2 regions of the Streptomyces fradiae ATCC 10745 genome follow, and region 2 is predicted to be linked to the other one. Evidence: riboswitches for the same ligand, from Rfam matches in the RefSeq annotation. Region 2 holds a riboswitch; the other holds the start of a gene.
The links. Region 2 has a riboswitch for glycine ahead of gcvT (glycine cleavage system aminomethyltransferase GcvT). Riboswitches for the same ligand answer to the same signal wherever they lie in the genome.

Region 1: linked by a shared signal. The riboswitch ahead of gcvP (aminomethyl-transferring glycine dehydrogenase) and the one ahead of gcvT (glycine cleavage system aminomethyltransferase GcvT) in region 2 are both predicted to bind glycine.

What each region holds. Positions count from the first base shown of each region.
Region 1 covers NZ_CP023696.1:767,862-782,113, forward strand. Annotated here, with positions in the region: gene CP974_RS03270 (CPBP family intramembrane glutamic endopeptidase) at 1-24, opposite strand, end outside; gene CP974_RS03275 (glutamate-cysteine ligase family protein) at 294-1,814, opposite strand; gene CP974_RS03280 (hypothetical protein) at 2,301-2,948, shown strand; gene CP974_RS03285 (DUF5999 family protein) at 3,301-3,507, shown strand; gene gcvP (aminomethyl-transferring glycine dehydrogenase) at 3,771-6,656, opposite strand; glycine riboswitch at 6,837-6,935, opposite strand; gene CP974_RS03295 (PRC-barrel domain-containing protein) at 7,049-7,426, shown strand; gene CP974_RS29415 (DNA polymerase IV) at 7,342-9,000, opposite strand; gene CP974_RS03310 (MerR family transcriptional regulator) at 9,097-9,735, opposite strand; gene CP974_RS03315 (bifunctional nuclease family protein) at 9,976-10,449, opposite strand; gene ftsR (transcriptional regulator FtsR) at 10,503-11,252, opposite strand; gene CP974_RS29965 (FHA domain-containing protein) at 11,314-12,228, opposite strand; gene CP974_RS03330 (DUF881 domain-containing protein) at 12,397-13,407, opposite strand; gene CP974_RS03335 (small basic family protein) at 13,413-13,745, opposite strand; gene CP974_RS03340 (DUF881 domain-containing protein) at 13,742-14,252, opposite strand, start outside.
Region 2 covers NZ_CP023696.1:4,861,840-4,876,091, forward strand. Annotated here, with positions in the region: gene gcvT (glycine cleavage system aminomethyltransferase GcvT) at 1-889, opposite strand, end outside; glycine riboswitch at 1,050-1,146, opposite strand; gene CP974_RS21795 (AAA family ATPase) at 1,299-1,952, shown strand; gene CP974_RS21800 (enhanced serine sensitivity protein SseB) at 2,254-3,027, shown strand; gene CP974_RS21805 (enhanced serine sensitivity protein SseB C-terminal domain-containing protein) at 3,081-3,854, shown strand; gene CP974_RS21810 (ABC transporter substrate-binding protein) at 4,284-5,954, shown strand; gene CP974_RS21815 (ABC transporter permease) at 6,148-7,152, shown strand; gene CP974_RS21820 (ABC transporter permease) at 7,154-8,107, shown strand; gene CP974_RS21825 (ABC transporter ATP-binding protein) at 8,114-9,115, shown strand; gene CP974_RS21830 (ABC transporter ATP-binding protein) at 9,112-10,275, shown strand; gene CP974_RS21835 (trimeric intracellular cation channel family protein) at 10,805-11,485, shown strand; gene CP974_RS21840 (thioesterase family protein) at 11,512-12,339, shown strand; gene CP974_RS21845 (hypothetical protein) at 12,558-12,740, shown strand; gene CP974_RS21850 (hypothetical protein) at 12,753-13,064, shown strand; gene CP974_RS21855 (cysteine desulfurase family protein) at 13,146-14,252, shown strand, end outside.

The DNA of each region.
Region 1 (14,252 bases), 4.1 Mb from region 2:
CGTCCGTTCCGCACCTGTCCGCACGCGCGCCTCCCGTCGTGGACCTTGCGCGTCCAGCTTGCCCGACGGCGGCGCGGGCCACGTGGACGGGTCCCCCGCGAAACACCCCCGCCGGACGCCGGACCCCGGACGCCGGACCCCGGACCCCGGACCCCGGACTCAGGACGCCCGACGCCCGACTCCCGACGCCAAACGCCGGATGCCGGACGCAGGGCGGGTCGCGCGGCGGCCGTTGCGCGGGGCAGGACTCCGAGGCGCGACGGCCGTCCCCCGGGCGGGAGCCCGCCGACGCCTCAGCGGCCGTCCCGCGGGTAAGGTCCCGGCGCCCCGGCCGGCCAGGTGTGCACCGGCTCGCCGGTGAGCGCCAGTTCGCGGTAGCGGCGGGCGGTGGCCGCGAGGGCCGCCTCCCGGTCGAGACCCGCCTCCTGCGCCCGGTGAAACGTTTCGCTCTGCCATGACGCCCCGTTGACCCGGCGCCGGCAGCGCTCCTCGATGATGCCGAGGCAGCGGTCCCGGTCGGCGGGCTCGATGCCCCACGCGTCCAGCCCGGACGCCGCGAGCGGCAGCAGCTCGTCCCGTACGAGCTTCACCGCGGGCACGGCGGTCACACCGCCGCGACCGGGGCGGGGCCAGCGCAGCTCGGCGTCGATGCCGTACCGGCAGGCGGTGTCGAAGTTGCCGGCGGCGTCCTGGAACGCCATGCGCCGCCACACCGGCCTCGGGTCCTCGGCGAGGGCGCGCACCAGCCCGTAGTAGAAGGCGGCGTTGGCGACGACGTCCTCGACGGTGGGGCCGGCGGGCAGGACGCGGTTCTCCACCCGCAGGTGCGGCACCCCGTCCACCACCCCGTACACGGGCCGGTTCCAGCGGTAGACGGTTCCGTTGTGCAGGACGAGTTCCTGCAGGGACGGGACGCCGCCGTCGTCGAGGACGCGCAGCGGGTCCTCGTCACCGCACAACGGCAGCAGCGCGGGGAAGTAGCGGAGGTTCTCCTCGAACAGCTCGTAGGCGCCGTCCACCCAGCGCTCGCCGAACCAGGTGCGCGGCCGCACCCCCTGCGCCTGCAGTTCCGGCGGCCGGGTGTCCGTGGCCTGCTGGAACAGCGGCGGCCGGGTCTCGCGCCACAGCTCGCGGCCGAAGAGGAACGGGGAGTTCGCGCCGGTCGCGATCTGCACGGCGGCGACGGCCTGCGCCGCGTTCCACACGTCGGCGAAGCGCTGCGGGGTGACCTGGAGGTGGAGCTGCACGGAGGTGCAGGCGGCTTCCGGGGTGATGGAGGCCGCCGTGCAGGCCAGCCGCTCCACGCCCTCGATCTCCAGCGTGAAGTCCTCGCCCCGTGCGGCGACGATCTGGTCGTTGAGCAGCACGTAGCGGTCGACGTCCGAGATGTTCACCAGGTCCACGTCGTGGCGGGTGAGCGTGGGCAGGATGCCGATCATCAGGATGCCGGCGCCGAGCTCCTCCGCTTTCCGGTGGGCGTATCCCAGGCCGGTGCGCAGCTCCTCGGAAAGCTGGGAGAAAACGTGCCCGGCGAGGGGGTGCGGAGCGATGTTCACTTCGAGATTGAACATCCCGAGTTCGGTCTGGAAATCGCGGCTGGCGATGCGCTCCAGCACCTGCGCATTCATCATCCGGGGCAGCCCGTCGGGGCCCGCGAGATTCAGTTCTATCTCCAGCCCCATGAGATTGCGCGGCCGGTCGAACCGTTTCTCCGTGAGGAGCCGCCCCAGGGCGTCCAGGCAGCCCCGGAGTTTCCTGCGGTACCTCTGCCGATCGGCCAGGTCGAACCTGACTGCCACGACCTTCTCCCCCATCGAAGCGTCCCTCCTCGAGTGGGCGACACGCGGCGTCGCCGCTCGGTCAGCAACGATGATGCCCAGCCCCGCCGATCCGTAACGCCCACCCGGCGAGGGCTTTGCCACTACTCTGCTCGGGAGAGGCGTCCGGCACATTCCGGAGGCATGGAGCGGCTAGCAGATCACGCCGTGCGGCGCGGGGGAAATGGGCGGCGATATCCAGCCGTCCGCCCCGTGGGGAACGCCGCAGGCAGGGCTTCGAGGCAGCGGATAATTCACCGGAAATGGCTGCCGATCCGAGGCGCGCAGCCGTCTTGACGAGGTTATCGCGGGCGGCTAGCGGAAACATGGTGTGAACATTTGTCGTATAAACTCCGCTCGCGAGGCTGGGATCCCGGCGCCCGGCACGGCGTACCGGCGGCCCCACGGCCCCGTCGCTGACAGCGTCGTCCGCACCCACGCACGCTCCACCTCCTCCTGTCTCTTGAGTGAGAGGCGACCCACATGCCGCTCCACGTCTCCCCGGCGCCCGCGCCCGCCCTGCACAGCGTCCTCGTGGCTCTGGGCTCCCCCGCCCTGCGCGAGGCGGGCACCCCCGCCCTGCGGTCCGTCCCGGGACCGCTCAGCGCCGAACTCCCGCTGCCCGTGCACGTCCTGGCCGCTCCCTCGTCCGATTCCCCGTCCCGGCCGGAGTTCGAACCGGAGCCGCGGCCCGCGCCCGCGCCGGGCGCGGGGCCGGCCGGCGCGCCCGCCACCCGCCTCGCGGGGTGGCGCTTCCTCATCCGTGAGGGCGCGGCGACCCTGGCCGCCGCCGACACCCTGCGCACGGCGGGCGGCTGGACCTTCTCGCACTTCTTCGAAGGCCCCTACCTCACCTCCACGGAGCGGGCCCTGCGCCAGGCGGACGCGTCCGGGTCGCCGTGGCAGCCGCGCCTGCTGTCGGTGCCCGACCTGTACATGCTCACCCTGTGGCTGCACGGCGACCCGGAGGCGGACCCGGCCGAGGGCTCCCCGGCCCCGGCGGACGTGCTGATCCCGCTGGCGCCCGCGCCCCCCGGGATCGCCGCGCACCGCCCGTACCGCGTCGCGGACCTGCTGCCCCGGCTCGCCGTGCGGCTGGCACCGCCGCCGCTGCTCGGCTCGACGGCCTGACGGGCGGCCTCCAGCGGCCCGGCGACGACCGGACCGCCCGGGCGCCCACCCGGCACCGCGGTGCCCCGCGTCCCTCCCGGGAGGGGCGCGGGGCACCGCTGCGCGCACGTCTGGTCCATCCGGGCTAGTCCAGCCCGACCAGGCAGAACCACCCGAAGGGAGGGGGTGGTTGAGCCGAACCATCCGCGCGGGTGACTCGTCCTTCCCCAACAGGAAGCGGTGCCGCGAAATCCCTGCGGAATCACGCCCGTGGGGCAACACTGGGAACGGACCGATCGAAAGACGGGGGGCGGCCATGAACACCGTGTCGAGCCGCAGAGCAGACTCCACATCGCAGCGAAAGAACCGAGCCATGTGCCAGCACCAGTCACCCTGCCCGACCGCAGACTCCGCCGACCGGGAGGCCGCCCGCGTGGTGGCCCACCACCCGGAGCAGGGCTGGAGCCTGCTGTGCAACGGCGTCCTGCTGTTCGAGGACACGGGTGAACTGCTGCCGGACGGCCAGATCATCGCGCCGCACCGCCCGCTCACCACGGCGCGGGTCGCGAAGGCCGCCTGACCCACCACCCCGGCCCATCACCCGGCCCACCACCCCGGCCCGTCGCCGGGCACGCGGAGGGACGGGCACCGGTACGGCCGAGGCCGCGTACGACCGGCCGCGTACGGCCAGGCGCCGTACGACCGGGGACGTACGACCGGGGACGCGCACGCCGAGGGGCCGGTACGGAGGTGATGTCCTCCGTACCGGCCCCTCGGCGTCTCTCCGGTCCGCCTCACGCGGATCAGGCGTCAGCCGCGCCGCCCAGGGCCCGGCCGCACCGCTCAGGCGTCGTACTCGTCCAGCGGCGGGCAGGAGCAGACCAGGTTGCGGTCGCCGTAGGCCCCGTCGATGCGGCGCACCGGCGGCCAGTACTTGTCCGCCGCCGAGACCCCGGCCGGGAAGACGGCCTCCTCACGGCTGTAGGCGTGGTCCCACGCGCCGCCGAGCGCGGCCGCCGTGTGCGGGGCGTTGCGCAGCGGGTTGTCGTCGGCGGGCCAGGCGCCCGTGGCGACCTTCTCGATCTCGGCGCGGATGGCGATCATCGTGTCGCAGAACCGGTCGAGCTCGGTCAGGTCCTCGCTCTCGGTCGGCTCGATCATCAGCGTGCCGGCGACCGGGAACGACATGGTCGGCGCGTGGAAGCCGTAGTCGATCAGCCGCTTGGCGATGTCGTCCACGCTGACGCCCGTCGCCTTCGACAGCGGCCGCAGGTCGATGATGCACTCGTGCGCGACGAGGCCGCCCGGACCGGTGTAGAGGACCGGGAAGTGCGGCTCCAGGCGCTTGGCGACGTAGTTCGCCGCGAGGACGGCGACCTGCGTGGCGCGCTTGAGGCCCTCGCCGCCCATCAGCCGCACGTACGCCCAGGAGATCGGCAGGATGCCGGCCGAGCCCCACGGCGCCGCCGAGATCGGGCCGACCCCGGTCTCCGGGCCGGCGGACGGCTGGAGCGGGTGGTTCGGCAGGTACGGGGCGAGGTGGGAGCGGACCGCGACCGGGCCGACGCCGGGGCCACCGCCGCCGTGCGGGATGCAGAACGTCTTGTGCAGGTTCAGGTGCGAGACGTCGCCGCCGAACTTGCCGGGCTTCGCCAGGCCGACGAGCGCGTTGAGGTTGGCGCCGTCGACGTACACCTGGCCGCCGGCCTCGTGGACCTGGGCGCAGATGTCGGCGACGTGCTCCTCGAAGACGCCGTGCGTCGACGGGTAGGTGATCATCAGTACGGCCAGCTCGTCGCGGTACTGCTCGATCTTGGCGCGCAGGTCGGCGACGTCGATCTCGCCGTCGTCGGCGGTCTTGACGACGACGACCCTCATCCCGGCCATGACGGCGGACGCGGCGTTGGTGCCGTGCGCGGAGGACGGGATGAGGCAGACGGTGCGCTGGGCGTCGCCGTTGGCGCGGTGGTAGGCGCGGACGGCGAGGAGCCCGGCGAGCTCGCCCTGCGAGCCGGCGTTGGGCTGGATGGACACCTTGTCGTAGCCGGTGACCTCGGCGAGGCGGTCCTCCAGCTCGTGGATGAGGGTGAGGTAGCCCTCGGCCTGCTCCGCCGGGGCGAAGGGGTGCATCTGGCCGAACTCGGGCCAGGTGACCGGTTCCATCTCGGTGGTGGCGTTCAGCTTCATGGTGCAGGAGCCGAGCGGGATCATCCCGCGGTCCAGCGCGTAGTCGCGGTCCGCCAGCTTGCGCAGGTAGCGCAGCATCGCGGTCTCGGAGCGGTGCGCGTGGAAGACCGGGTGCGTCAGGTACGCGTCGGTGCGCAGCAGCGAGCCGGGCAGCGCGTCGCCGGTGGCGGCGTCCAGGGCCTCGATGTCGCCGGTCACGCCGAAGGCGGCCCAGACGGCGGTGAGCTGGGCGCGGCCGGTGGTCTCGTCGCAGGCGACGGAGACGTGGTCGGCGTCCGCCTGGTGGATGTTGACGCCGTTCTCGCGGGCCGCGGCGACGACCTCGGCGGCCTTGCCGGGCACGCGCGCGGTGATCGTGTCGAAGAAGTCGCCGTGGACGACCTCGACGCCGCCGGCGCGCAGACCGGCCGCGAGGACCGCCGCGTAGCGGTGGGTGCGCTGCGCGATCTCCCGCAGGCCCTCGGGGCCGTGGTAGACGGCATACATGCCGGCCATGACGGCGAGGAGCACCTGGGCGGTGCAGATGTTGCTGGTGGCCTTCTCGCGGCGGATGTGCTGCTCGCGGGTCTGCAGGGCGAGGCGGTAGGCCTTGTTGCCGTCGGCGTCGACGGACACGCCGACGAGCCGGCCGGGGAGGCTGCGGGCGAACGTGTCGCGGACGGCCATGTAGCCGGCGTGCGGGCCGCCGAAGCCCATCGGGACGCCGAACCGCTGGGTGGTGCCGACGGCGATGTCGGCGCCCAGCTCGCCGGGCGAGGTGAGCAGGGTGAGCGCCAGCAGGTCGGCGGCGACGGTGACGACGGCACCCAGCTCGTGGGCGGCGTCGATCAGCGGCTTGATGTCGCGGACGGCGCCGGACGCGCCGGGGTACTGGAGGAGGACGCCGAAGACGCCGCGCTCGGCGACCTCGGCCGGGATGCCGTCGGACAGGTCGGCGACGACGACCTCGACGCCGGTCGGTTCGGCGCGGGTCTGGATGACGGCGACGGTCTGCGGCAGGGCGTCGGCGTCGACCAGGAAGACGCCGTTCTTGACCTTGCCGACGCGCCGCGCGAGGGACATGGCCTCGGCGGCGGCGGTGCCCTCGTCCAGGAGGGAGGCGCCGGAGGTGGGCAGGCCGGTCAGGTCGGCGACGACGGTCTGGAAGTTGAGCAGGGCCTCCAGGCGGCCCTGGGAGATCTCCGGCTGGTACGGCGTGTAGGCCGTGTACCAGGCGGGGTTCTCCATCACGTTGCGGAGGATGACCGGCGGGGTGAACGTGCCGTAGTAGCCGAGGCCGATCATCGGCGCCAGCACCTGGTTGCGATCGGCGAGGTCCCGCAGCTCGGCGAGGACCTCGGCCTCGCTGCGGGCCTCGGGCAGGCCGAGGGCCTCGGCGCTCTTGATCACGTCCGGCACCGCGGCCGCCGTGAGCTCGTCGAGCGAGCCGTAGCCGACCTGCGCGAGCATCTTGGCGCGCGCCTCGGCGTCGGGGCCGATGTGGCGCTGCTCGAAGGGGGTGCCCCGCTCGAGCTGGGAGAGCGGAATGCGGTTGGCGGTCATGTACGGGGGCCTCCTGGTCGTAGCGACCTGCGAGGGGCACCGCGGCGCGGGTGCCCGGACGGCCTCCCCCTCTGTCATCTCAACCTGAGAGCTTCGCCGCGCACTCCGGGCGGAGGGCATGGCTTTCACCGTCGGTGAGAGCGGGTGCCGTCCGACGCCCGCCCTGCTTTCCAGAGTGACCTCGTCCGTGCGGTACGTGGGCCTGAGAGATTCCGGGGAGGATTTGCTCCTTCGGCGCCTCCGGACGATTTCTCCGAAGGACTCTCCCGCACGGGGTCAGCGGCCATCTCCAGCCTACCAGCGACGTTCCGGGCCGATCCGTCGAGTGGCCGACGTCACCGTTGTGCCCTTTCGTGGTGTGCACGGACCGCTTGCGACCGACTGGAGGAACGGTGCAGAGCGACATCGACCCGCGCGGCCTGATCGGGCGCAAGGCGTTCGACGGCGACGGCCACAGGATCGGCACGGTGGACGAGGTGTACCTGGACGACGCGACGGGGGCGCCCGTGTGGGCGGCCGTACGGACGGGCCTGTTCGGCCGGGACGCGTTCGTCCCGCTGGGGCCCAGCCGGGTCGCCGCCGACGGCCTGCACGTCCCGTACCCCAAGGCCCTCGTCAAGGACGCCCCCGGCTTCGGGGTGGGCCGCCACCTCTCCCCGCAGCAGGAGCTGCGGCTCTACCGCCACTACGGCCTCGCCCCGCCGTCCGCCCCCGGGGCCCCGTCGCCCCCCGGCGGGCCCGTCGGGTCGGTGCCCGACGGAACGGGCTGAGGCCCGCCGCCGACCAGGGGCAGCGGGTCGGACGGCTCCAGCTGCGGATCGTCCGTCCGGAAGGTCCTCACCCGGCCGGGCGCCGACCACGGCTCCTCGAACCGCACGGTCACCCGGCCGACCCCGCTGCCCTGCACCCACCCGGCGCCGTGGACGGCGTGCCGCACATCGGCCCCGGCGGCCCAGTGCCGCTCCCCCGGCACGCCCTCGCCGCCCCCTCGGGCATCCGGCCCAGGCCCCTCGGGCCGGCCCGAGCCGCCCGGCGGGGGCTCACCGGGCGGCGGGGCCCCGTCCAGTCCCCGGTCCGCCCGGCCCACCACATCCGCCCGCGCCGCCCGATCCGTCCCCACCACCGCGTCCACCGCGTCCACCGCGTCCGCCCGGCCGGCCACCCGCTCCGTCCCGGCGCTCCCGCCCGCCCCGCCGGGCACGGCAGCGCCCTCCACCGCCACGGGTCCCGGCCCCTCCGCAGAACCCGCCGGCCCGTCCGGCACCACCCCCGCGGACGCCTGGGCGAACAGGTCCTCCTGCGTGTAGTCGGCCAGCCCGCTGACCCTCACGCCCAGCAGCCGCACGCCGCCCGTCGTGTCCACGGCGTCCAGCAGCCGCGCCGCGGCCTCCCGGACGACCACCGGGTCGTCGGTCGGCCCGCGCAGCGTCTCGGAGCGGGTCAGCGTGGAGAAGTCGTACCGTCGCACCTTCAGCACCACCGTGCGCCCCGACCGGCCCGCGGCCCGCAGCCGCCGCACGCACCGCTCCGCGAGCCGCTCCACCTCCCACCGCACCCGCACCCGGTCGTGCAGGTCCACGTCGAAGGTGTCCTCCACCGAGACCGACTTGGCGTCCCGCTCCGCCACCACCGGCCGGTCGTCGCGCCCCAGCGCCATCGCGTGCAGCGAGACCCCGTGCGCCCGGCCCAGCAGCCGTACGAGCTCGTCCTCGCCCGCCTCCGCGAGGTCGGCGACGGTCGTCATCCCCGCCCGCCTCAGGTGCTCCTCCGTCGCCGGTCCCACACCGGGGAGCGTCCGCACCCCCATCGGGGCCAGCAGCGCCCGCTCCGTCCCGGGCTCGATGACCACCAGGCCGTCCGGCTTGGCCTCCTCGGACGCGATCTTCGCCAGCATCTTGGACCCGGCGAGCCCCACCGACCCCGTCAGCCCCGTCACCTCCCGGATGTCCCGGCGCAGCCGCTCCCCCACCGACCGGGCCGTCGCCCCGTCGTACGCCGCGCCACCGGCCTCCAGGTCGACGAACGCCTCGTCCAGGCTGAGCGGCTCCACCAGCGGCGACAGCCGGCCCAGCAGCTCCATGACCCGCAGGCTCACCGACCGGTACACGGTGAAGCGCGGAACCAGGTACGCGGCGTTCGGCGCCAGGCGCCGCGCCTGCGCCATGGGCATCGCCGAGCGCACACCGAACCGCCGCGCCTCGTACGACGCGGTGGCGACGACACCGCGCGGGCCGAGACCGCCCACGATCACGGGCTTGCCGCGCAGGCTGGGCTTCGCCGCCTGTTCGACGGCGGCGAAGAAGGCGTCCATGTCGAGATGGAGGATCGTCGGCGCGGCTCTCACACCACCGATGCTGCCCTACCCCACTGACAAGCGCCCGCACACCCGTGCGACACCGGGCCCCCGGCCCAGCACGTCGGGCACGTCGAGCGAGGCCGCTCAGACGGCCTTGTCACGCCGGCGGCGGGCCAGCTCGTCGGCCGGATGGTGCCCGATGAGGGTCTCCCCGGTGTCGACCCGCTCCCCGTGCAGCTGCGACAGCGCCGCCTCCACGTCCCGCCACACCACGCCGACCGCGATCCCGAAGATCCCCTGCCCGCCCTGGAGGAGGTCCACCACCTCGTCCGGCGACGCGCACTCGTACACCGTCGCGCCGTCGCTCATCAGCGTCATACGCTCCAGGTCCCGCACCTCGCGGTCGCGCAGGTGCTGCACGGCGGCCCGGATGTTCTGCAACGCGACGCCCGTGTCCAGGAACCGCTTGACGATCTTCAGGACCACGACGTCCCGGAAGCTGTAGAGGCGCTGCGTGCCCGATCCGTACGCGGGCCGGACACTCGGCTCGACCAGGCCCGTGCGGGCCCAGTAGTCGAGCTGCCGGTAGGTGATGCCGGCGGCCGCGCACGCCGTGGGGCCCCGGTACCCGACACCGTCGGTCGCCGGCTCGGCCGGGTTCCCGTGCAGCGGAGCCGCACCCCCGTCAAGCGGAGCCGGACCTCCGTGAAGCGGATACGGCCGGCTCCCTGCCGGACCGCGTCCGGGGAGACCCCCTGCCGTACCGTCGCCGCTGCTCATCACGCCGACCCTCCGTCCTTGACCTGCCACATCGACGGTAGGCAGTCCCCAGGGGTGCGTCAACGATCGCCACACTCGCCACGCCGAGTGATAATCACCCTGAGAGTGGTTTGACGTGTCCCCGTTCCGGGAACGGCTACTCGGATGCGCGCAAAGCCCGCCGAGCGCGCCTCGGGCGCCGGGTGATCACCACCTCCGCACGCCCCGGGCGCGCCCCGCACGCGGTGGGCGCCGCCCGCGCGGTCACTGACTGCCGGTGCCGAAGTCCTCGGGCGAGATCTGGTCGAGGAACTCGCGGAACTTCTCCACCTCGTCCTCCTGCTCGTCCGGGATCGCGATCCCCGCGTCGTCGAGGACACCGTCACTGCCGAAGATCGGCGTTCCGGTGCGCAGGGCCAGCGCTATGGCGTCGGAGGGCCGGGCGCTCACCTCGACACCGCTGGCGAAGACCAGCTCCGCGTAGAAGACCCCTTCGCGCAGGTCCGTGATGCGGACCTCGGTCAGCTCCTGGCCCACGGCCTCGAGGACGTCCTTGAAGAGATCATGGGTGAGCGGCCGCGCAGGGGTCATGCCCTGCTGGGCGAAGGCGATCGCCGTCGCCTCCCCCGGACCGATCCAGATCGGGAGGTAGCGGTCGCCTCCCACTTCACGCAGGAGCACGATCGGCTGGTTGGACGGCATTTCCACCCGGACACCGACAACATCGAGCTCGTTCACACAGCAACCCTAGGACGTGCCGCACCGGTTTGGATAGTCGGGTTCGGCCGGGGTCAGGGGAACCGCACCCCGAGAGCCGACCTGAGGAGGGCCGCGTGCAGCCGCGCCGACAGCCCGGCCAGCTCTTTCGCCGTCGCCTCCGCGTGCGCGCGGGTCTGCGGATTGCGGTGCCGCCGCAGCGGCGCGACGACCTGCTCCACCAGGCCCGCCTCCCGCTCCGCGGCGGCCTTCACGGCCCGCAGGTGGCGCGGCTCCAGCCCGAAGCGGCCCAGCTCGGCGACGAGCCGCGCGACCGTCACCGCCTCCGCGTCGTAGCCGCCGTCCGCTCCCGGCACGACCAGCCCGTACGCCTCCCACTCGGCGAGCTCCTCCTCGCCGGCCTCCGCCGCGGCGAGCAGCTCGGCACGGCCCACCCGCGCCGCCGTGGCCCTGTCCTCGTCCGGCTCCCCCAGAGCGGCGTCATCCGGCGACTCCGCGCGCGGGCCCTGCGCCGGCAGCTGGATCCGCTCCCCGCGCGCCAGGGCCTCCAGGTGCTCCCGGATGACCTTCAGCGGCAGATAGTGGTCCCGCTGCATCCGCAGGATCAGCGCCAGCCGCTCGACGTCGCTCCGGCTGAACTTCCGGTACCCGGAGGCGGTCCGCTGCGGCTCGACGAGCCCCTCCGCCTCCAGGAACCGGATCTTGGAGATGGTGACCTCGGGAAACTCCTCCCGCAGCTGGTTGAGGACCGTGCCGATGCTCACCAGCCGGTCACCCGCGCCGGGGGCGCCGTGGCCGGCACCGGTCGTCGGTGTTCGCCGCATGGACCTTCCCTCGCATCCCTCCGGACGGGCGCCCGGGGCCCGGGCGCCCGTCCGGGAGAGGTCAGACGCCCCGCTGGCTCGTGTAGAAGACCATGCGGTACTTGCCGATCTGCACCTCGTCGCCGTTGGTGAGCAGCACGGAGTCGATCGGCTCACGGTTGACGTACGTGCCGTTGAGGCTGCCGACGTCCGCGACGGTGAAGCTGCCGTCGGCCGCCCGGCGGAACTCGACATGGCGACGGGACACCGTCACGTCGTCCAGGAAGATGTCGCTCTGCGGATGACGGCCCGCGGTCGTCAGATCGCTGTCGAGGAGGAAACGGCTGCCGGAGTTCGGCCCGCGGCGCACCACCAGGAGCGCCGAGCCCAGCGGCAGCGCGTCCACCGCGGCCTGCGCCTCCGGCGACAGCGACGGCAGCGCCGTCTGACCGGTGGTCTCGCTGTCGTACGCCTCGAGCCCCGAGATGGAGATCGTCGACGTCGTCTCCGACGCGCGCTCCGCGGGGGCGCCGCCGCGCATCGGTGTTCCGCAGTTGGAGCAGAACCGACTCGCCTCGGCAGCGCGGTGTCCGCACCGCGTACACACCGGCATGGACCCATCCTCCTGCCGCGGCCCGGCCGCGTGGACGCTGGTCGCGTACGGATCGGAACCTATGCGGCCGGGACCGGCGGGGTCAACAGAAGACGCGCCCTGACCGCCCGCAATGTCACCACCCGGACCAGCGACCTCGTCACGGAAGAGCGGACGCCCGGCGCCCTGCTCCTCCTCGCTGCGACCCTGACGCTCCGCGCGGTGCCGGGCGTTGCCGCCGTCCTCGCGTGCGCTCTTGCCGAACAACTTCGCAAACAACTTCACGGGCGATTCCCCTTGAACGAAACAGACCCGCCCGTGGGGCAGGACGAACCCTGAATGAACAGACCTGCCGACCCGGACACTCTCACAACGTCCGTATCCTCCGGACAGTTTCCACCACAGACCACGCTCTTCATACGGCGACCCCCCGCAACCTCTCGGCCGGGGCGGCCGATCCACCGACGGCTTCTCCCCGCCCCGCGCTCACGGGAGCTGCCCCCACCGCCTCGCCTCCCCTGTCCGGCCCGGTCACCCGGGCATTCCACCGCGCGACGCCCTCGGCCCGGACCCTCACCGCGGTGACGACCGAGCGTAGTCAGGCCGCTCCGCCGGTCGCAAGGCGTCCACAACGATCTTCTCCGACCGGGTCACCGTGGCCGTGGCCTGCTCCTTCTCCAGGGTCTGCACGATGCCGCCGGGGATGTTGAGCGCGGGCTCCAGGTCCTGCGGCTTGCCGATGGCCTGGAAGCGGTACGGCGCGGTGATCCTCCGCCCGTCCACCGTGACGGCCCCGGCGTCCCCGGAGAAGTACGAGTCGGCGACGACCCGCACGTCGTTGACCTGGATGGCCTCCGCGCCGGCGGCGCGCAGCTCCTGGATCGTGTCGAGCAGCTTGTCCGGCTCGACCGCCGCCAGCGGGTCCTCGACGACGAAGGTGATGCCGGGGCCCTCGGCGGCCACGGTACCGGCCAGGACGCCGAGCTGACGCTCCCTCTCCTGCGTCTGCCGGCGTGCCTCCTCGGCCTGGTCGGAGCTGTTCTCCAGCTCGCGGCGCTGCGCCTCCAGCTGCGTCTTCTCGTCCTCCAGGCGCTCGCTGCGGTCGTCCAGCTCGTCCAGGATGCGCACCAGGTCCTCCTGCCGGGCCCCGCGCAGCGCGCCGTCGTCGCTGGCGGAGCGGACCTGGATGGCGAGGCCCAGGCCGAGGCCGAACAGCAGCAGCGCGACGACGAGTTGCGCACGCGTCACCCTGGGCGGCCACAGCCCGGCGGCCAGCCGCTGCCGGCCGGTCATCTCCCGAACGCTCGCCGACGCCTCCCCCGGCCCGCCCCCCGTCCCGCCCGCCGACGGGTCGGCGGGCGGGGGCGCCTGCGGGTCGGCGTCCGGGGGCGCCTGCCCCCGGACGCGCTTCGGCGCGTCCGCCGTCGCCTCCGCACGGTCCTCGCCGTCCCGCTCGCGCTGGAGGGGTCTCGGCACGTGCGGGCCGCTCGCGGTGCCCTGGCGCTCGTGCGTCCTCGCGGTCTCCGGGGACTGCGGGGTGCCGGGTGCTCCCGGGGTCTCGGATGTGCGGTCTTCGCTGCTCATCGGCCTCACGCCCGGAAGACGTGCCGCCGGATCGCGGCGGCGTTGGAGAAGATGCGGATACCGAGAACGACCACGACGCCCGTGGAGAGCTGGGCGCCCACCCCCAGCTTGTCGCCGAGGAACACGATCAGCGCGGCCACGACGACGTTCGACAGGAACGACACGACGAAGACCTTGTCGACGAAGATCCCGTCCAGCATGGCCCGCAGCCCGCCGAACACCGCGTCCAGCGCGGCCACGACGGCGATCGGCAGATAGGGCTCGACCACCGCCGGCACCTCGGGCCGGACCAACAGTCCGACCACGACTCCCACCACGAGGCCCAGTACGGCGATCACGATGTGCCCTTCCCTGTGTCGGCCGTGCCCCGTCCGTCGCCGTTTCCGGCGTCGGAGGTCCTCGGCAGTGCTGTGCGTACGATCAGACTCGGCGCCGCCGGCAGCCCGATCCGGTCCTGACGGGACAGGTTGCTGCGGATCCCGAAGTTCTCCCGCAGCGCCTGCAGGTAGCGGCCGTCCGCGCTCTCCTGGAACCGGGCGCCGAGCCGCTTCCCGTCGCCCACGGCGAGCACCGTGTACGGCGGTACGAGCGGCCTGTTGTCGACCAGTATGGCGTCGCCGGCCGCCCTGATCGCCGAGAGGGCGGTCAGCCGCTGCCCGTTGATCGCGATGGCCTCCGCGCCGGACTGCCACAGCCCGTTGACGATCCGCTGCATGTCCCGGTCGCGCACCCGGCCGGTGTCGGAGAAGCCGCCGCCCTCGCGTGGACCGTCACCGCCGCCGCCCGCGACGCCCTTCGCGTCGTCCACGACGAGCTTGACGCCGGGTCCGCTCACCTCGGTGGCG
Region 2 (14,252 bases):
CGGCGACCAGGCCGACCAGCTTGCGCGGCGGCGCGGCCGCGGCGCGCTCGGCGGCGGCCTCCAGCGCGGAGCGGCCCACGAAGTCGCCGGTCTTCTCGAACTTCACGACCCGGCCGAGACCCGCGTCGAACGGGGTCAGGTCCGTGGTCAGCTCGTGCCCGTACAGCGGCATGCCCGCCTCCAGGCGCAGCGTGTCCCGGCAGGACAGGCCGCACGGGATCAGCCCGGCGCCCTGGCCCGCCTCGGTCAGCGCCTTCCACAGGGTCTCGGCGTGCTCGGGCGCCGTGAACAGCTCGAAGCCGTCCTCACCGGTGTAGCCGGTGCGGGCGATCAGCGCCGGGACGCCGGCGACCGTGCCCGGCAGGCCCGCGTAGTACTTCAGGCCGTCCAGGTCGGCGTCGGTGAGCGACTTCAGGATGCCGGGGGACTCGGGGCCCTGCACGGCGATCAGCGCGTAGGCGTCCCGGTCGTCGCGGACCTCGGCGTCGAAGCCGGCGGCGCGCTCGTTCAGCGCGTCCAGCACCACCTGCGCGTTGGAGGCGTTGGCGACGACCATGTACTCCTGCTCGGCGAGCCGGTACACGATGAGGTCGTCGAGGATGCCGCCGTCCTCGCGGCAGATCATGGTGTAGCGGGCCCGGCCCACGCCGACGCCGCCGATGTTGCCGACCAGGGCGAAGTCGAGGAGGGCGGCGGCCTGGGCGCCGGTCACGGTGATCTCACCCATGTGGGAGAGGTCGAACAGGCCGGCGGCGGTGCGGACGGCGACGTGCTCGTCGCGCTCGCTGCCGTAGCGCAGCGGCATGTCCCAGCCGGCGAAGTCGGTCATGGTCGCGCCCAGCGAGCGATGCAGTGCGTCGAGGGCCGTACGGCGGGGGGTAGTGCTCATGAAAGGGCTCCCAGGTCCGGGGCATGGGTGGCGAGGACGATCCTCCCCATCTGTCATCGGAACCTGAGAGGTTCGCCGTGAACCCTCGCGGGACGCGGCTTGCACCTTGGGTGGAGCGTCCCCCGGCGGTGCGGGGAGCGGCTCGCTTTTCAGATCTGCCTCATCACGTGCGGTGCGGGGCCTGAGAGATTCAAGGGAGGAACTTGCTCCTTCGGCGTCCGGGCCGGCACGGCCCGGAACTCTCCCGCACGGATTCGAGCGGCCTGTATGAGGTTGTCGGCGCGCACATCATCGCACGAGGGCCCCGATCGGCAAACCCTCGGCTTGTCGGCAAATCGCTTGTGCTCCATTACCGGTTCTTTACACTTCTTGGGCAGGCTCCGGGCGGAGCCGAGCTCGGGAGGGGCACATGACGTTGCAGCGGTCCGGTGCGTACGCCACGACCGCGGGGGTGCCGGCGCCGCCGGCGCTGCCCGTCCGCACGACCGCCGCCGTGGCCCTGCGCGACCTGCGCGACCGTGAGGGGCGCGTCCCGCGCGAGCTGTCCTTCGCCGAGGCCGACGTCGTCGTCGTCTCCGGCCTGCCGGGCAGCGGCAAGTCCACGCTCATCCGGCGCGTCGCGCCCGACCGGGCCGTCGACTCGCAGGACGCCCGCGAGCGCTGGGAGGCGCGGGTGCCGCGGCTCCTGCCGTACGCCCTCTACCGGCCCCTCGTGCGGGCCGCCCACTACGCCGGCCTGCGCGCCCGGCTGCGCGACGGCCGGGGCGTCGTCGTCCACGACTGCGGCACGCAGTCCTGGGTGCGCCGCTGGCTCGCCCGCGAGGCCCGCCGCCGGGGCGGGGCCCTGCACCTGCTGCTCCTCGACGTGGACCCCGAGACGGCCCGCGACGGCCAGCGGCGGCGGGGCAGGGGCGTCTCCGCGTACGCCTTCGCCCGGCACCGCAGAGCCGTCGGCCGCCTCCTGCGCGACGCCGAGCACGGCGCCCTCCCGCCCGGCTGCGCCTCGGCGACCCTGCTCGACCGCCCCGCGGCCACCGCCCTCACCCGCGTCACCTTCAGCTGACCGGCCGGGCGGGCGGCCCGAGCGGCCCGGCGGGCGGGCGCCGCCCGGACGCCCCGGTCCGCCGCTCCTCCCGGCCGCTCGCCGCGGTCGCGCCTTCCGGGCGCCCCGGCCGGCGGCCCGCCCGTTCGGCGTGGCCGCGGCCCTTCCGGGCGCCCCCGGCCCGCCCGCGCCCCTCGCCGTCGCCCGCGACGACCACGGGACGGCCCCCGGGCGCTAGGGTGCTGGGCGTCGTGTTGGGAGTACGGGGAAGGACACCGTGGACACCGCAGCCATCGTCGACACCGCCTGGCCGTCCAACGAGATGGAGGAGGTCCTCTCCGCCTCCCTCGGGCAGAGCGCCGCCGGCGCCCGCATCGTCGAGGTGCTCGGCCGCAGCCAGGTCTGGGTGCCCCTGCCCAGGGGCGGCTCCGCCGAGGGCGCCGGCCCCGGCGCGCCCGGCCTCGACCTGCCCACACTGGAGTGCGACGGCCTGCCGTACGTCCCGGTGTTCACCTCCGAGAGCCAGTTCCGCGCCTGCGCCGGCGCCCACATGGCGTACGCCGTGGCCCCCGCGGTCGAGTTCGCGCGCGGCCTGCCGCCGCAGCTCGGCCTCGCCCTCAACCCCGGCGGCACCGTCGGCGCGCCCCTGCCGCCGCCCGCCGTCGCCGAGCTGTGCCGCGCCGGCCGCGACCCGCTCACCGGGCCCGCCCCCGACCCGGCCGCCCCCGGCCGGCCCGCCGCCCCCGCCCCGTCCGGCGCCCGCGTCCGGCTGTTCGAGCCCGACTGGCAGGACGACCCGGTGGACTTCCTCTCCGCCGCAGGCGCCGAGTTCGAGGCGGCCGGCACGGTCCTCACCGCCCGCCGCGCCCTCGCCAGCATCGAGGGCGACCCGCCCGTCCTCTTCGTCGGCGTCCAGCTCGCCTCCTGGGAGGAGAGCGCCCGCAGCGCGCCCATGGAGGCGCTCGGCCGCGCGCTCGGCGCCGTCCCCGTGCCGTGGCCGGTCAACCTGGTCCTCCTCGACATCGCCCAGGACCCCGTCGGGGACTGGATGCTCGAAAAGGTGCGCCCCTTCTACCGCCGCGAACACGGCGCCTGAGCGGCCCGCCCTTAAGCTGGATCCGGAAGTCTGCGAACGAGGGGCGGGATCAGGTGAGCGCGCAAGGCACCGCGGCGGCCGGTCAGGTCGAGCACATGCTGCGGCAGGTCACGCCCGGCCGCTACGACGCGTACGAGGCGCTGCTGCACACCCTCGCCGAGGGCCACGTCTGGATGCTGCTCTGGCACGGTCAGGCCGGCTCACCCGACGCCCAGTACGGGAACATGGAGGTCGAGGGGCTCGGGTACGCCCCGTGCGTCACCTCCGCCCAGGAGCTGGCCGCCTCCGGCTGGACCCGCGCCCACGAGGTCGTCGCCGTCCGCGACGTGGCCCGCGCCCTCTACCCCGACCGGTGGGGCGTCTGGCTCAACCCGCACGCCCCCGGCGGCGGCGTCGGCATCCCCTGGGCCGACCTGCGCCGCATCGCCACCGGCCTGGACCGCATGCCCGCGGGGCCGCTGCGCCTCTCCGAGCCCGCCATCGAGCTGCCGCAGTTCTACGCCCTGCTCACGCAGAACGCCCACCGCACCCCGGCCGTGCGCTCCCTGCGCCGCGCGTGGGTGCAGCCCGCGCTCGGCACGCCGTACCTCGCCATCGGCCTCGACCTGTACGACACGGGCCAGGCGTCCGTCGACGCGGTCCGCGCGATGATGGGCCAGTCCGTCGCCGCCGTCCCGGACGGGCTGCCCGTGTCGACCGTCGCCATGTCCGACGGGTACGACCCGGTCGGCCTGTGGCTGCGCGCCAACGCCCGGCCCTTCTACCACCGCGAGGCCCACCACGCCCCGCAGCAGCAGGGCGCCGCCCCGTACGGCCCCCTGCGGTAGGGCCGACGGCGCCGCAGCGGCACCGCGAAGCACGCGCAAGCACGCGGAAGTACCCGGAAGCACTCGGAAGCACTCGGAAGCACTCGGAAAAGCGCAGAGGCGCTGAGAAGCGCCGACAAGCCCTGAGAAGCGCCGACAAGCGCCGAGAAGCGCTCAGAAACACGGAGAAGCGCCGAACGGCACTGAAACCGGCATCGAGCGGAACCGAACCGGCACGGAAACGGCCCGGCGAAAAGTCCCTTTCGAACTCCCCTGTATGTCGGGCGTGTTAACCGCCGCAAGCGGGCTTGTCCGGGATGAACCCGGTTTGGTGACTGTCCGGGTCTCGACTAGGTATCACCGCTATCCGGACTGTTCTCCGGGATGCCGCCCGTCGGTAGTGTTCGGCCGGTCAAGACCTCATTCACTAGGCCAAACCAGGGGTGGCCCATGCGAATATTCAAGTCCCGTGCGGTCCGGGCGGTCACCGCGGCGCTCGCCGTCGGAATGATCGCGACGGGCTGCGCCAGCGAACGCGGCAAGGACGGCGGCAAGGGCGGCGACAAGGACACGTTCGTGTTCGCCGGCGCCGGTGACCCCGGCTCGCTCGACCCGGCCCTCGCCAGCGACGGCGAGACGTTCCGCGTCACCCGCCAGGCCTTCGAGGCCCTGCTGGAGCACGAGTCGGGCGGCAGCAAGCTCGTCGGCGGCCTCGCCGAGTCGTGGAGCGGCAACCCGGCAGGCACGGTGTGGACGTTCAACCTCCGCAAGGGGGTCACGTTCCACGACGGGGAGGCGTTCAACGCGGCCGCCGTCTGCGCCAACTACGACCACTGGTTCAACTGGAAGGGCACCTACCAGTCGAGCGCGGTCTCGTACTACTGGCAGAAGATCATGGGCGGCTTCGCGAAGAACGAGGACGCGGAGGCCCCCAAGGCGAACTACAAGTCCTGCACCGCCAAGGACGAGAACACCGCCGTCATCGAGGTCCACGAGCCCTCCGCCAACCTGCCCGGCGGCTTCTCCCTCCAGGCGCTGGCGATCCACTCGCCGAAGGCCCTCAAGGAGTACGAGAAGCAGGCCGCGACCGGCAAGGGCGAGGCCATCTCCTACCCCAAGTACAGCCAGGAGGCCGGCACGGTCGCCGGCACCGGCCCGTACCGGATCGTCAAGTGGAACAAGGGCAACAAGGAGATCACCCTTGAGCGCTTCGACGACTACTGGGGCGACAAGGCCAAGGTGAAGAACCTGGTCTTCCGCACCATCGCCACCGAGGAGGGCCGCCGCCAGGCCCTGCAGGCCGGCGACGTCGACGGCTACGACCTGGTGTCCCCCGCGGACGTGAAGACCCTGGAGAAGGGCGGCTTCAACGTCCCGACCCGTGACGTCTTCAACCTCTTCTACGTGGGCATGACCCAGGAGAAGAACCCGGCGCTGAAGAAGCCCGAGGTCCGCCAGGCCATCGCGCACGCCATCGACCGCGAGAACATCGTCAAGACCCAGCTCCCCGAGGGCGGCAAGGTCGCGACCCAGTTCATGCCCGACACGGTCGCCGGCTGGTCCGACAAGGTCAAGACGTACGCGCACGACACGAACAAGGCCAAGCAGCTCCTCGCCGCCGCCGGCGAGTCCAAGCTGAAGCTCGAGTTCTGCTACCCGACCGAGGTCACCCGGCCCTACATGCCGGCCCCGCAGGACATGTTCGAGCTGATGAAGGCCGACCTGGAGAAGGCCGGCATCACCGTCACCCCGAAGCCCATGAAGTGGGCCCCGGACTACCTGGACGCCACCGAGGCGGGCGCCTGCGCCCTGCACATGCTCGGCTGGACCGGTGACTTCAACGACGGCTACAACTTCATCGGCACCTGGTTCGCCAAGTACGACAAGCAGTGGGGCTTCAAGGAGCAGAAGATCTTCGACACGGTGAACGCCGGCTCGAAGATCGGTGACCCCGCCCAGCGCGTGGACGCCTACAAGAAGGCCAACGAGGCGATCATGGAGTACCTGCCGGGTCTCCCCATCTCCTCGTCCCCGCCGGCCATCGCGTTCGGCAAGGACGTCAACCCGCCGAAGGTCTCCCCGCTGACGCAGGAGAACTTCGCCGAGGTCTCCTTCAAGTAATCGCGCCCGCAAGCGGGGTCCCGCCCGGCCACGGCATCGCGTGGCCGGGCGGGCCCGCTTCGGCGTCCACCCAAGGCTTCCGGCGTCCACGGAGGACTTCCCGGCGTCCGCGCAGGACCTTCCCGCGTCCGCGCAGGACTTCCCGGCGTCCACGTGAGACGTCCGGCGTACACGTAAGAAAGGGGCATGCGGGGTGCTGCGACTCGTCGTACGAAGACTGCTACAGCTGATACCCACCCTGCTCGGCCTGTCGGTTCTCCTCTTCCTCTGGCTGAACCGGCTGCCCGGCGGACCCGCCTCGGCGATCCTGGGCGAACGGGCCACACCGACCGAAGTGGCCCGCATCAACCGCGCACTCGGCCTCGACCAGCCGGTCTGGGTGCAGTACGGCCGCTTCCTCAAGCGCATCTTCGAGCTCGACCTGGGGACCTCGACCAAGACCGGGCAGCCCGTGTGGGACGAGTTCGCCCTGCGCTTCCCGGCCACCGTGGAGCTGAGCGTCATGGCGATGCTCATCGCCGTCGTCGTCGGCATCCCGCTCGGCTACCTCGCCGCCAAGCGGCGCGGCGGCTGGCTCGACGTGGCCGCCGTCTCCGGCTCGCTCGTCGGCATCTGCGTCCCGGTCTTCTTCCTCGCCCTCATCCTGAAGGGCTTCTTCGCCGTCAACCTGGGCCTCTTCCCCAGCTACGGACGGCTCACCACCGGCCTCGACGCCACCGACGTCACCGGCTTCGCCGTCCTCGACGGCATCCTCACCGGCGAGTTCGACGCCACCCTGGACGCGCTGCACCACCTCGCGCTGCCGGCCATCACCCTCGCCTCCATCCCGCTCGCCGTCATCGTCCGGATGACCCGCGCCAGCGTCCTGGAGGTCCTCGGCGAGGACTACGTCCGCACCGCCGAGTCCAAGGGCCTGGAGAAGAACACCGTCCGCGTCCGCCACGTGCTGCGCAACGCCCTGCTGCCCGTGGTCACCGCGATCGGCCTGCTCACCGGCTCCCTCCTGTCGGGCGCGGTCCTCACCGAGTCCGTCTTCAGCTTCGGCGGCATCGGCTCCTTCATCAAGGACGCGATCGACGCCCGCGACTACCCGGTGCTCGTCGGCTTCATCATGTTCATCGCGATGGTGTACGTCGTCATCAACCTGCTGGTGGACCTGGCGTACAGCCTCATCGACCCGAGAGTGCGGGTGAACTGACGTGTCCACCAAGACAGACAAGATCGACCGCCTCGCGCAGCTCACCCAGGCGAACGAGACGACGACCGGCGCCAGCCTGTGGCGCGAGGCGCTGCGCCGCCTCAAGGCCAGCAAGATGGCCGTCATCGGCGCCGCGATCATCGCCGTCTTCGTCGTCGTCGCGATCGTCGGCCCGTGGCTCGCGCCGCACGCCCCGACCGCGCAGACCTGGCGCGGCGAGGTCTTCGCCAACCAGGGCCAGTTCGTCGGCGCCCGCGGCGAGAACTGGTTCGGCCTCGACCACCTCGGCCGGGACCTGTTCTCCCGGATGCTGGTCGGCGCCCGCCAGACGCTCCTCGTCGGCGTCGTCTCCATGCTCATCGGCCTGGTCGTCGGCGCCCTGATCGGCATGCTGTCCGGCGCCGCCGCCACCCTCGGCGGCAGGGCCGGGGCGCGGATCGACACGGTCGTCATGCGCTTCATCGACATCCTGCTGTCGCTGCCGTCGCTGCTGCTCGCCGTCTCCATCGCGGCGGTCATGGGCCAGTCCCTGACGACCGTGATGATCGCCGTCGGCGTCGTCCAGATCCCGATCTTCGCGCGGCTGCTGCGCGGCTCGATGCTCGCCCAGGGCGGCTCGGACTACGTCCTGGCGGCCAAGGCCCTCGGCGTACGGCGCCGGCGGATCGTGCTGACCCAGATCCTGCCGAACTCGCTCAGCCCCGTGATCGTCCAGGCGACCCTCAGCCTCGCCACCGCGATCATCGAGGCCGCCGCCCTGTCGTACCTCGGCCTCGGCAACCCGGACCCGGCCGTGCCGGAGTGGGGCGTCATGCTCGCCCAGGCGCAGCGGTTCTTCGACAACGCGCCGATGATGGCCGTCTACCCGGCGGTCGGGATCATCATCACCGCCCTCGGCTTCACCCTGCTCGGCGAGGCCATGCGCGAAGCCCTCGACCCGAAGCTGCGAGGCTGAACTGCCATGCCACTGCTCACAGTTGACGAACTGACCGTCACCTTCGGCGGACGCGGGCGCAAGCCCTCCACGGCGGTCGACGGCGTCTCCTTCACCGTCGACCAGGGCCAGGTCGTCGGCCTGGTCGGCGAGTCCGGCTGCGGCAAGTCCGTGACCTCCCTCGCCCTGATGGGTCTGCTCCCGGCCAAGGGCGTCACCGTCGGCGGGCGCGCCGTGTTCGACGGCGAGGACCTGCTCTCCATGAGCCCGCGGAAGCTGCGCGACATGCGCGGCAGCAAGCTCGCGATGATCTTCCAGGACCCGCTGTCCTCGCTGAACCCGGTCATCCCGATCGGCGTGCAGGTCACCGAGATCCTCCAGCGGCACCGCGGCCTGAAGGGCGAGCCCGCCCGCAAGGAGGCCGCGCACCTCCTCGACCGGGTGGGCATCCCCGACCCGGCGCGGCGCCTCAAGGAGTACCCGCACCAGCTCTCGGGCGGCATGCGGCAGCGCGCCCTCATCGCCATGGCGGTGGCGTGCGCCCCGCGCCTGCTCATCGCCGACGAGCCCACGACGGCGCTCGACGTGACGATCCAGGCGCAGATCCTGGAGCTGCTGAAGGAGCTCGTGGACCAGGAGGGCACCGCCCTGCTGATGATCACCCACGATCTGGGGGTCGTCGCCGGGCTCTGCGACGAGGTGAACGTGCTGTACGCGGGGAAGGCGGTGGAGTCCGCGGGCCGCCGCGAACTGTTCGCCCACCCCACGCACCCGTACGCGCACGGCCTCCTCGGCTCCATCCCCCGTCTGGACGCCCCGCGCGGTGAGCCGCTGAACCCCATCCGCGGCTCCATCAACGACAAGATCGCCTGGGCGGACGGCTGCGCCTTCGCGCCCCGCTGCGACCACTACACCCTGGAGTGCCTCACCGGCACGCCCCCGCTGACCGAGCCGCGCACCGAGGGCCACCGGGTGCGCTGCGTCAACCCCGTGCTGCCCGACGCACCGGCCGAGGAGGTACCGGCATGAGCCTGCTCGAACTGGACGGGGTGAAGGTCCACTTCCCCGTCAAGAGGGGTCTCCTCTTCGACCGCACGGTCGGTCACGTCTACGCCGTCGACGGCGTCTCGCTGAAGGTCGAGGCCGGCCAGACGTACGGCCTCGTCGGCGAGTCCGGGTGCGGCAAGACGACGCTGGGCCGGGCCGTGCTGCGGCTGGTCGACGTCACGGACGGCGAGGTCGTCTTCGACGGCACCGACCTGGCGAAGCTGCCCGAGGAGGAGATGCGGAGGTTCCGGCGCCGCCTCCAGATGGTGTTCCAGGACCCGCTGGGCAGCCTGAACCCGCGCCAGAACATCGAGTCGATCCTCTCCGAGGGGATGCTCGCGCACGGCATCGGGGCCACCCAGGAGGAGCGGCGCGAGAAGATCAAGGCGATCCTCCAGCGGGTCGGCCTGCCGGCCAACGCGCTGTCGCGCTACCCGCACGAGTTCTCCGGCGGCCAGCGCCAGCGCATCGGCATCGCCCGCGCCCTGGTGCTGGAGCCGGACGTCATCATCTGCGACGAGCCGGTGTCGGCGCTGGACGTGTCGATCCAGGCGCAGGTCGTCAACCTGCTGGAGGAGCTCCAGGAGCAGCTCGGCCTCACCTATCTGGTGATCGCCCACGACCTGGCCGTCGTCCGGCACATCTCGGACGTCATCGGCGTGATGTACCTGGGCTCCCTGGTGGAGGAGGCGCCGAGCGACGCGCTGTACGCGGCGCCGAAGCACCCGTACACCAGGGCGCTGATGTCGGCGGTGCCGGTGCCGGACCCGGAGGTGGAGGACCGGCGCGAGCGCATCCTGCTCCACGGGGACCTGCCGTCCCCGGCGAACCCGCCGACCGGGTGCCGCTTCCACACCCGCTGCCCGTGGGCGCAGGCGCGGTGCGCGGCGGAGCGGCCGGAGCTGGTGGACGCGGGCGAGGGGCACAAGGTGGCGTGCCACTTCACGGCGGAGATCGAGTCGGGCGAGCTGCCGCTGACCCGGCCGACGGACCTGGCGGCGGTGGTCGCGGCCGAGGTGCCCGCGCCGACCGCGTCCCCGGAGGGGGCGACCGACCCGGGCAGCCCGGAGGGCGCCGGGGGGCCGGAGGTTGCGACGGACGCGAAGGTCGCGACGGACGCGGCGGGCGAGAAGGACGCGTAGGACGTGCGGGGCGCGACGGGCGGCGGGCGCGAAGGGAGTGGGGAGCTGACCGGAGCGGCGGGCGCGAAGGCGTCCTGACGCCCCCGTCCTGACGCCCCCGCCCTGACGCCCCGGACCGGGTCCCGGCCCTCGGGTCCCGAACCGGCTCCCGGCCTTGGGCCCCCGAACCGGGGCCCGAGGGCCGGGGCTCCGGTGCCGCATGGGCCTCGGCCCCGGCTCTCCGGTCGCGACCGGGCTCCGGTACCCGGCCCCGGCTCCCCGGTCCCGTATCCGCCCCGCCCCGCCGACCCGGCCACGCGACGGCACGCCCGCCGCCCGGCCGGGGCGGCGGCCAGGGCCCGAGCGGCACCGGACCGTACCCGCCCGGCCGGCGCGAGGGCGTCAGCCACCCGCCCGTACCGCCCGGCTCGGCACGCGGGTGCCGGGGGTCCCTGCGTGCCCCCGCACCGGCGCGCCGGTGCGGGGGCCGCCCGCGTACGGGCGCGCGGGCGGTTGTCCCGTGACGTACCGGACGGGGTAGAACTGTCCGGTGCTCCAGGACCTGTTCACGCCCTCCGTCCTCCACTCCCTCGACCTGGCGGGCATCTTCGTCTTCGCCATCTCCGGCGCCCTCCTCGCCGTGCGCAGGAACTTCGACGTCTTCGGCATGGCCGTCCTCGCCGAGGTCACCGCGCTGGGCGGCGGGCTCTTCCGCGACCTGGTCATCGGGGCGGTCCCCCCGGCCGCCTTCACCGACCTCGGCTACTTCCTCATGCCGCTCGTCGCCACGGTGCTCGTCTTCTTCCTGCACCCGGTCGTGGAGCGCACCCAGGCCGCCGTGAACGTCTTCGACGCCGCCGGGCTGGGCCTCTTCTGCGTGGCCGGGACGACCAAGGCGTACGAGTACGGGCTCGGCCTCACCCAGTCCGCCGTGCTCGGCCTGGCCACCGCCGTCGGCGGCGGCGTGCTGCGCGACGTCCTCGCGAACGAGGCGCCGTCGCTGCTGCGCTGGGACCGCGACCTCTACGCCGTGCCCGCCATCGTCGGCTCCACGCTGGTCGTGCTCTTCATCCGGTTCGAGATGCTGAACCCCTTCACCAGCGCGCTCGCCGCCCTCGCCGCGTTCCTCCTGCGCCTGCTCGCGCTCCGCTACCGCTGGCGCGCGCCGCGCGCGTGGAACCGGCGCTCCACGGCCGTCGAGCGCCCCGACGAACAGAAAGCTACCGCTTAGTAGTTTGCTGTTGTACGGTGCTGGCCATGGACAGCAGCAGTCAGTTCGACCGCGACACCGCGGTGAACCTCCGCGCCCCGGGCGTCTACGACACGACCCTCTCCGCCGACTGGACCATCTTCGGCGTCGTCAACGGCGGCTACCTGCTCGCCCTGCTGGGCCGCGCCCTCGGCGAGGCGCTGCCGCACCCCCACCCCCTCACCGTCTCGGCCTACTACCTGGCCCCCTCGCTGCCCGGCCCCGCGGTGATCCGCACCGAGACCGTCCGCGCCGGCCGCACCCTGTCGACCGGTCAGGCGTCCCTCTTCCAGTACGCGGAGGACGGCACCGAGACCGAGCGCATCCGCGTGCTGGCCGGCTACGGCGACCTCGACGCGCTCCCCGAGGACGTCCGCACCAGCGCCAAGCCGCCCGCCCTCCCGCCGTACGAGCACTGCTTCGGGCCGGCCGACGCGCCCGCCCCGCTGCCCGGCTCCGCCGAGATCACCCGGCTCCTCGACATCAAGCTGGATCCGGCCACCATCGGCTGGGCGGTCGGCGACCCGTCCGGCAAGGGCGAGGTGCGCGGGTGGTTCGGGCTGGCCGACGGGCGCGACCCCGACCCGCTGTCCCTGCTGCTCACCGTCGACGCGCTCCCGCCGACCGCCTTCGACCTGGGCCTCAGCGGCTGGACCCCGACCGTCGAACTGACCGCGCACATCCGCTGCCGCCCCGCCCCCGGCCCGCTGCGGGTCTCCATCACCACCCGCAACCTGGCCGGCGGCTTCCTGGAGGAGGACGCCGAGGTCTGGGACAGCGCCGACCGCCTGGTCGCCCAGTCGCGCCAGCTGGCCCGCGCCCCGCGCGCGTCCTGACCGGCCCGGTCGATCGGGGATCGGCAGGGAGTCTTCGGGGCGCGGGCCCGCGGAGCGGGGCCCGCGGCGTGGGCGGCCGGGGTGCGCGTCCGTGCTCCACCGCGCCCCCGGACCCATGGCGCGCAAGCGCGGCCGTGTGCCCGGAGCGTCCCGGGGTAGGCGCGACTAGACTGACCGGTCAGTGCATAGTTGTCCGCTCCGCCCCGGGAGGCAACCCGATGCTCTTCCTCGCCGCCGCCCTGCTGCTGCTCGGCACCCTCATGGGGACGGCCGCGTTCATCCCGCCGACGGCCACCGCCGCGGGTGCCGCCGCCATCGCCGTGTGGCTCCTCGTCTTCGCCGTGCGCGAGCGCACCGCCCGCCCCCGCCGCGCCGGCTCACAGGCCGCCCGGGAGCACTGACGGGAGGCCGCGATGAATCCCGCCGCTCTCCCGCGCCGCGCCGCCGGCACCGGTGCCGGGCCTTCACGCGACGCCGGCACCGCGCGCCCGCGCCGCGACGCCGACGGCATGGCCGTCGCCTCCTTCGTGCTGGGCCTCGTCGGCCTCCTCGTCCTGAACGCCCTGCTCGGCCCCATGGCCCTCTGCCTCGCCGTGCTGGCCCTGCGCCGCGGCACCCGGCGGCGCGGACGGGCGCTTCTCGGCCTCGCCCTCGGCGCCGCCGACCTCGCCCTGCTGGCCGTCCTCGCCGCCGCCAGCGGCACCGTCTCCTGGCACCTAAGCTGACGGGCCCGTCCGGCCGGCCGGCGGTCTGGCCGTATCCGCCCCGTCGGGCCGCCGCCCCGGACTCGTAGAATCGGGGGCACCATGGCCTACCTCGACCACGCCGCGACCACTCCGATGCTCCCGGAGGCGGTCGAGGCGATGACCGCCCAGCTCACCGCCACGGGCAACGCCTCGTCCCTGCACGCCGCCGGACGGCGGGCCCGCCGTACCGTCGAGGAGGCGCGCGAGGCGCTCGCCGAGGCACTCGGGGCGCGCCCCAGCGAGGTGGTCCTCACCTCCGGCGGCACCGAGGCCGACAACCTCGCCGTCAAGGGCCTCTACTGGTCCCGCCGCGCCGCCGACCCGCGCCGCGTCCGCGTCCTGACCAGCCCCGTCGAGCACCACGCCGTCCTCGACGCCGTCCACTGGCTCGGCGACCACGAGGGCGCCACCGTCGAGTACCTCCCCGTCGACCACCACGGCCGCGTGCACCCCGAGGCGCTGCGCGAGGCCATCGCCCGCGACCCCGGCAGCGTCGCCCTCGCGACCGTCATGTGGGCGAACAACGAGATCGGCACCCTCATGCCGATCGCCGAACTCGCTTCCGCGGCGCGCGAGTTCGACGTGCCGCTGCACTCCGACGCCGTCCAGGCCGTCGGCCAGGTCCCGGTCTCCTTCGCCGAGTCCGGGCTCGCCGCCATGACCGTCTCCGGCCACAAGATCGGCGGCCCGTACGGCATCGGGGCCCTCCTCCTCGGCCGTGCCCACAGCCCCGTGCCCGTCCTCCACGGGGGCGGGCAGGAGCGCCACGTCCGCTCCGGCACCCTGGACGTGCCCGCCGTCGCCGCCTTCGCCGTGGCCGCGCGGATCGCCACCGAGCGCCGCGAGCACTTCGCCCGCGAGGTCGGCGCCCTGCGCGACGCGCTGGTCGCCGCCGTCCGCGCCGCCGTCCCCGACGCGGTCCTCGGCGGGGACCCTGAGGACCGGCTCCCCGCCAACGCCCACTTCAGCTTCCCCGGCTGCGAGGGCGACTCCCTGCTGCTGCTCCTCGACGCGCAGGGCATCGAGTGCTCCACCGGCTCCGCCTGCACCGCGGGCGTCGCCCAGCCCAGCCACGTCGTCCTCGCCACCGGCACCGACCCGGCCCTGGCGCGCGGCACGCTGCGCTTCACCCTGGGCCACACCTCCACCCGCGCCGACGTCGACGCC